DNA from 2 places in the Comamonas terrigena NBRC 13299 genome. Region 1 is predicted to be linked to the other one. Evidence: riboswitches for the same ligand, from Rfam matches in the RefSeq annotation. Region 1 holds a riboswitch; the other holds the start of a gene.
The links. A riboswitch is a leader RNA that binds a small molecule or an ion and turns the genes downstream of it on or off. The one in region 1 is predicted to bind S-adenosylhomocysteine.
Positions count from the first base shown of each region.

Region 2: another riboswitch for S-adenosylhomocysteine. It lies ahead of metH (methionine synthase); the one in region 1 lies ahead of ahcY (adenosylhomocysteinase).

Region 1 is NZ_AP019749.1:583,073-586,481, forward strand. It holds gene CT3_RS02660 (sensor histidine kinase) at 1-989, shown strand, start outside; gene CT3_RS02665 (response regulator) at 1,025-1,732, shown strand; S-adenosyl-L-homocysteine riboswitch at 1,759-1,857, shown strand; gene ahcY (adenosylhomocysteinase) at 1,932-3,362, shown strand.
Region 2 is NZ_AP019749.1:120,077-123,485, forward strand. It holds gene CT3_RS00480 (PACE efflux transporter) at 1-404, shown strand, start outside; gene CT3_RS00490 (VIT1/CCC1 transporter family protein) at 726-1,394, shown strand; S-adenosyl-L-homocysteine riboswitch at 1,439-1,542, shown strand; gene metH (methionine synthase) at 1,578-3,409, shown strand, end outside.

The DNA.
Region 1 (3,409 bases):
TGGCGCAGGGCAGCGCAGGCGCGATCGATGCCAGCGTGGGGCGCTGGAGCATGGAGCATGGCCAGATGGCGGGTCAGGGAACGGACACCCTGGCCGCCGCGCCCGCGCTGTATGTGCCGCTGATGGCCCCGGTGCGCTCCCGCGGCGTGCTGGTGCTGCAGCTGAGCGCACCGCAGAAGCTGCGGGTGCCCGAAGAGCGCCGTCTGCTCGATGCCTGTGCCAGTCAGATTGCACTGGCGCTGGAGCGGGTGCATTTTGTGGACGTGGCGCAGCAGACCCAGATTGCCATGGAAGGCGAGCGCATGCGCAACACCTTGCTCTCCGCCGTGTCGCACGACCTGCGCACACCGCTGACCGGCATTCTGGGGGCGGCCCAAGCCGCACTGCCCCATGCGCCGCAGGGCCCGGTGCACAGCATGCTGGTGCAGATCCGCAACCAGGCACAGGCCCTGCAGCAGCTGGTGGACAACCTGCTGGCCATGGCGCGCCTGCAGCAAGGTGGCGTGCACCTGAAGCGCGAGTGGCTACCGGTGGATGAACTGGTGGGCAGCGCCCTGGCGCAGATGCGCGAGCGCCTGGCTGGGCATGTGCTGCACACGGCGCTGCCGACCGGTCTGCCCTTGCTGGAGCTCGACGCCGTGCTGATGGAGCGCGTGCTGGTCAATCTGCTGGACAACGCCATCAAGTACACCCCCGCAGGTACGGCGATCACCGTGGCGGCGGGTGTGGAGGGCGGAGACTGTGTGCTCAGCGTGCAGGACGCAGGCCCGGGCCTGCCCGCCCACCTGTCGGCGCAGCAACTGTTCGAGCCCTTTACCCGCGGGCAGTCGGAGAGCGCTGTGTTTGGCATGGGGCTGGGGCTGGCTTTGGCGTTGCGCATTGTGCAAGCCCATGGCGGCCGTCTGGAGGTGGAAGCGGCGGAGCCCGGGCCGGGAGCGGTCTTCCGCGTGCGCCTGCCTGTGCCCGAGCAGCCATCCATGGACGATTGAGCCGACAATCCCGTGCACCACCCGCAAACCCGAACATGACGACCGTCGCTCCCCGCATTCTGCTGATCGAAGACGATGCCAGCATCCGCCGCTTTGTGCGTCTGGCGCTGGAGGACGAAGGCTGGCAGGTCTTCGAAGCCGAGACCGCCAAGCGCGGCCTGATCGAGGCTGCCAGCCGCCAGCCCGATGCAGTGGTGCTGGACCTGGGGCTGCCCGATGCCGATGGCAAGACCGTGATTGCCGAGCTGCGCGGCTGGAGTCTGTTGCCGATTCTGGTGCTGTCCGCCCGCGAGCGGGAAGAGGAGAAGGTGGCGGCACTGGATGCCGGTGCGGATGACTACCTGACCAAGCCTTTTGGCGTGCCCGAGCTGCTGGCGCGCCTGCGTGCGATGCTGCGGCGCCGCCAGCAGGCGTCGGCCACCGACAAGCCCGGCACCAGTGCACGCTTTGGCAGCGTGACCGTGGACCTGGCAGCGCACGATGTGGTGCGCGACGGGGTGCCGGTGCACCTGACCCCCATCGAGTTCCGCCTGCTGGCGGCCCTGGTTGCCGGCCATGGCAAAGTGCTGACGCACCGGCAGTTGCTGCTGCAGGTCTGGGGAGCGGAATACCTGGACAGGCCCCACTATCTGCGCGTGCACATGGCCAATCTGCGGCAGAAGCTGGAGCAGGACCCTGCGCAGCCCGCTCACCTGGTGACCGAGCTGCAAGTCGGGTATCGGCTGGTCGGTCTGGCGGCTTGACCGGTCAGTGCCCGTATAATCCCAGCTCATCCGAGGAGCGTTGCAGCGTTCCCCAGTCCCGCCACCCGCGGGGCGTCAGCGGGGCGTGAGGCTCGGATTTCATCCCGCAACGACGCTCACCCACGCTTTCTGTGCGGTGAGACGGTATTTCCCCTTCTGCTTCAGAACGTGGTTTTTCATTCAATTTTTGGAGAAAACCATGAACGCTGCTGTTCGCTTCAACCCTGCCGATTCGGCCATCACCGACATTTCCCTGGCCGCCTGGGGCCGCAAGGAAATCAAGATTGCCGAAACCGAGATGCCCGGCCTGATGGCCGTGCGCGAGGAATTCGCTGCAGCCCAGCCGCTGAAGGGTGCGCGCATCACCGGTTCGCTGCACATGACGATCCAGACGGCCGTGCTGATCGAGACCTTGACCGCTCTGGGCGCACAGGTGCGCTGGGCGTCGTGCAACATCTTCTCGACCCAGGACCATGCAGCGGCGGCCATCGCTGAAACCGGCGTGCCGGTGTTCGCCATCAAGGGCGAATCGCTGAAGGACTACTGGGATTACACCCACAGCATCTTCGAGTTCGGCGCTGCCGGCACCGACAACGAAGGCCCCAACATGATCCTGGACGATGGCGGCGATGCCACCATGCTGATGCACCTGGGCAAGAAGGCCGAGAAGGACCTGTCCGTGCTGGCCAACCCCGGTTCGGAAGAAGAGAAGATCGTCTTCGCCGCCATCAAGGCCAAACTGGCCGTGGATCCCACTTGGTACAGCCGCAAGTCGGCCCAGATCCTGGGTGTGACCGAAGAAACCACCACCGGCGTGCACCGCCTGAACGAAATGTCGGCCAACGGCAGCCTGCTGTTCCGTGCCATCAACGTGAACGACTCGGTCACCAAGTCCAAGTTCGACAACCTGTACGGCTGCCGCGAGTCGCTGGTGGACGGTATCAAGCGCGCCACCGACGTGATGATCGCCGGCAAGGTGGCCGTGGTGGCCGGCTACGGCGACGTGGGCAAGGGCTGCGCCCAGGCCCTGTCCGCGCTGCGCGCCCAGGTGTGGGTGACCGAGATCGACCCGATCAACGCCCTGCAGGCCTCGATGGAAGGCTACAAGGTCGTGACCATGGAATATGCCGCCGACAAGTGCGACATCTTCGTGACCACCACCGGCAACAAGGACATCATCCGCCACGAGCACATGCTGGCGATGAAGGATGAGGCCATCGTCTGCAACATCGGTCACTTCGACAACGAAATCGACGTCGCGTCGATCGAGAAGTACGAGTGGGAAGAAATCAAGCCCCAGGTCGACCACATCACCTTCCCGGACGGCAAGAAGATCATCCTGCTGGCCAAGGGCCGTCTGGTGAACCTGGGCTGCGCCACCGGCCACCCCAGCTTCGTGATGTCCAACTCCTTCGCCAACCAGACCCTGGCCCAGATCGAGCTGTTCACCCGCCCCGACGCCTACGAAGTCGGCAAGGTCTATGTGCTGCCCAAGGTGCTGGACGAGAAGGTGGCACGCCTGCACCTGAAGAAGGTCGGTGCCCAGCTGACCGAGCTGACCGAAGCCCAGGCCGCCTACATCGGCGTGAAGAAGGAAGGCCCTTACAAGCCTGAAACCTACCGTTATTGATGGGCGGAGGCCGTGGCAGCCGTTGGCTGCCACGGTGCATGACCTGC
Region 2 (3,409 bases), 460 kb from region 1:
GCCTGTATGAGCTGATCGCCATCATTGTCTCCAGCCTGCTGTTCATGGCCACAGGCCAGGATTCGGGCGCCTCCGGGGTGATGGCCGTGGTGGCTTCCTCCATCGCCATCCTGTGGAACCTCACGTTCAACTGGCTGTTCGAGCGCTGGGAGTTGCGCCAGAGCCGCAAGGGCCGTTCCCTGCTGCGCCGCATCGTGCATGCCGTGGGCTTTGAAGGCGGTATCGCCGCCATGCTGATCCCGCTGATGGCCTGGTGGTTCGAGATCACGCTGTGGCAGGCTGTGGTGATGGAGGCCGGTCTGCTGGTGTTCTTCATGGTCTACACCTTTGTCTTCAACTGGTGCTTTGACCGCATTTTTGGCCTGCCGGCCTCGGCCCAGGCGCAGCCGGTCGCTGCCAGCTGACCGCCGCGTCTGCAGGGCGGCTACAGCCGCAGCCGCTGCACCCGGCGCGGCAAGCCCCTCTCCATAATCCAAAAAAGCCCGCTGCCATGTAGCGGGCTTTTTTTGCGACGCGCGTTGCGCATACACCCCTGCATCCCGGCATTCCGCGGCACGGCGCTGCACAATGTCAGGCAGGTGCGGCGTCACCCATCCGGGGGATGCCGCCTGTGCCAGGAGTCTGCCGTGCAGCCATCGCCTTCTTCGTCGCCATCGTCTTCCGCAACAGCCCACGCCTCTGCCAGTCCGCCACATACGGTGCAGGACCGCAGTCATGGTGCGGCCTTGTCCAGCCGGCTGAACTGGCTGCGCGCGGCCGTGCTGGGCGCCAATGACGGTGTACTGTCCACCGCCGGCCTGGTGCTCGGCGTGGCCGGGGCCGATGCCAGCTTTTCCGCCCTGCTGGCGGCCGGTGTGGCCGGGCTGGTGGCGGGCGCGTTGTCGATGGCGGCGGGCGAATACGTCTCCGTCAGCACCCAGCGTGATACCGAAAAGGCAGCCGTGCACCAGGAAAAAGCCGAGCTGGCGGCCCTGCCCGAGGCCGAGCTGCGCGAGCTGGCCGCCATGCTGCAGCGCAAGGGCCTGCAGCCCGCCACCGCCCACCAGGCTGCGCTGGAGATGACGCAGCACGACGCCCTGGCCGCCCATGCGGAGCTGGAGCTGGGCATACAGCCCGGCCAGTACACCAACCCCTGGCATGCGGCGTGGGCCTCGGCCGTGTCGTTTGCCGTGGGGGCGCTGGTGCCGTTGCTGACGGTGCTGCTGTCTCCCTCGACCTGGGCCGTGACCTGGACGGCCGTGGCCGTGCTGCTGGCGCTGGTAGCGACCGGCGTGGCATCGGCGCACCTGGGCGGAGCCCCCCGCCTGCCAGCTGCCCTGCGCAATGTGGCAGGCGGCCTGCTGGCCATGGGGGTGACCTATGCCATCGGCCGGGTGGTGGGCGCCCAGCTATAGCCCCGCAGGCACGGCGGCGCTGCACGCCGTAAAATCACAGGCTTCGCCCCAAGGAGCGCTGCAGCGGCCCGGTTGATGCCAACCCGCCCGTCAGGCTTGGGGCCCCGGCAGGCTGCGGCCCTGCCGCATGCAACGGCGCTCACCTGTTTTGTATCCCCAATTGTTTTCACACAGGTGAGTGCGATGTCTGCTGCTGTCCCCGTCTCTATTCCTCCCATGCGCCTGTCGGGCCTGGAGCCCGTGTTCATCGGCGAGGACACGCTGTTCGTCAACGTGGGTGAGCGCACCAACGTCACCGGCTCCAAGGCGTTTGCACGCCTGATCCTGAACGAGCAGTACGAAGAAGCCCTGGCCGTGGCCCGCCAGCAGGTGGAAAACGGCGCACAGGTGATCGACGTGAACATGGACGAGGCCATGCTGGACAGCAAGGCGGCCATGGTGCGCTTCCTGAACCTGATTGCCTCTGAGCCCGACATCGCCAAAGTACCGGTGATGGTGGACAGCTCCAAGTGGGAGGTGATCGAGGCCGGCCTGCGCTGCCTGCAGGGCAAGGGCATCGTCAACTCCATTTCCATGAAGGAAGGTGTGGAGGAATTCAAGAAGCACGCCAAGCTGGTCAAGCGCTATGGCGCGGCCGCCGTGGTGATGGCCTTTGACGAGAAAGGCCAGGCCGACACCTACGAACGCAAGATCGAAATCTGCGAGCGTGCCTACCGCCTGCTGGTCGATGAGGTCGGCTTCCCGCCCGAAGACATCATCTTCGACCCGAACATCTTTGCCGTGGCCACCGGCATCGAAGAGCACAACAACTACGGCGTCGATTTCATCGAAGCCACGCGCTGGATCAAGCAGAACCTGCCCGGTGCCAAGGTGTCCGGCGGCGTGTCCAACGTGTCGTTCTCGTTCCGCGGCAACGACCCGGTGCGCGAAGCCATCCACACCGTGTTCCTGTACCACGCGATTGCGGCCGGCATGGACATGGGCATCGTCAACGCCGGCATGGTCGGCGTGTACGACGACCTGGAACCCCAACTGCGCGAGCGCGTGGAAGATGTGGTGCTGAACCGCCGCCCCGATGCGGCCGAGCGTCTGCTGGAGATCGCAGACCAGGCCAAGGGCAACGCCAAGGACGACAGCAAAAAGCTGGAATGGCGCGGCACGGCCGAGCACCCCCGCACCGTCAGCGAACGCCTGTCGCACGCCCTGGTGCACGGCATCACCGACTTCATCACCGAAGACACGGAAGAGGCCTACCAGGCGATCGTGGTGCAGGGCGGCGGCCGCCCGCTGCACGTGATCGAAGGGCCGTTGATGGACGGCATGAACGTGGTGGGCGACCTGTTCGGCGCGGGCAAGATGTTCCTGCCCCAGGTCGTCAAGTCCGCCCGCGTGATGAAGCAGGCCGTGGCCCACCTGGTGCCCTACATCGAAGAGGAAAAGCGCCAGCAGGAAGCCGCAGGCCTGGATGTGTCGAGCAAGGGCAAGATCGTCATCGCCACCGTCAAGGGCGATGTGCACGACATCGGCAAGAACATCGTCACCGTGGTGCTCCAGTGCAACAACTTCGAAGTCATCAACATGGGCGTGATGGTGCCCTGCCATGAGATCCTGGCCCGTGCCAAGGCCGAAGGTGCGGACATCATCGGTCTGTCCGGCCTGATCACCCCCAGCCTGGAAGAGATGCAGTACGTCGCGGGCGAAATGCACAAGGACGACTACTTCCGCATCAAGAAGATTCCGCTGCTGATCGGCGGCGCCACCTGCTCGCGCGTGCACACGGCCGTGAAGATTGCGCCCAACTACGAAGGCCCGGTGGTCTATGTGCCCGATGCCTCGCGCTCGGTCAGCGTGGCGCAGAGCCTGCTGGGCGAAGGCAAGGACGCCTATGTCAGCGAGGTGATGGCCGACTACGACAAGGCCCGCAGCCAGCACGCCAACAAGAAGAAGACCCCGCTGTGGACGCTGGAGCAGGCCCGCGCCAATGCCACGCCGGTGGACTTTGCCCACCATGCCCC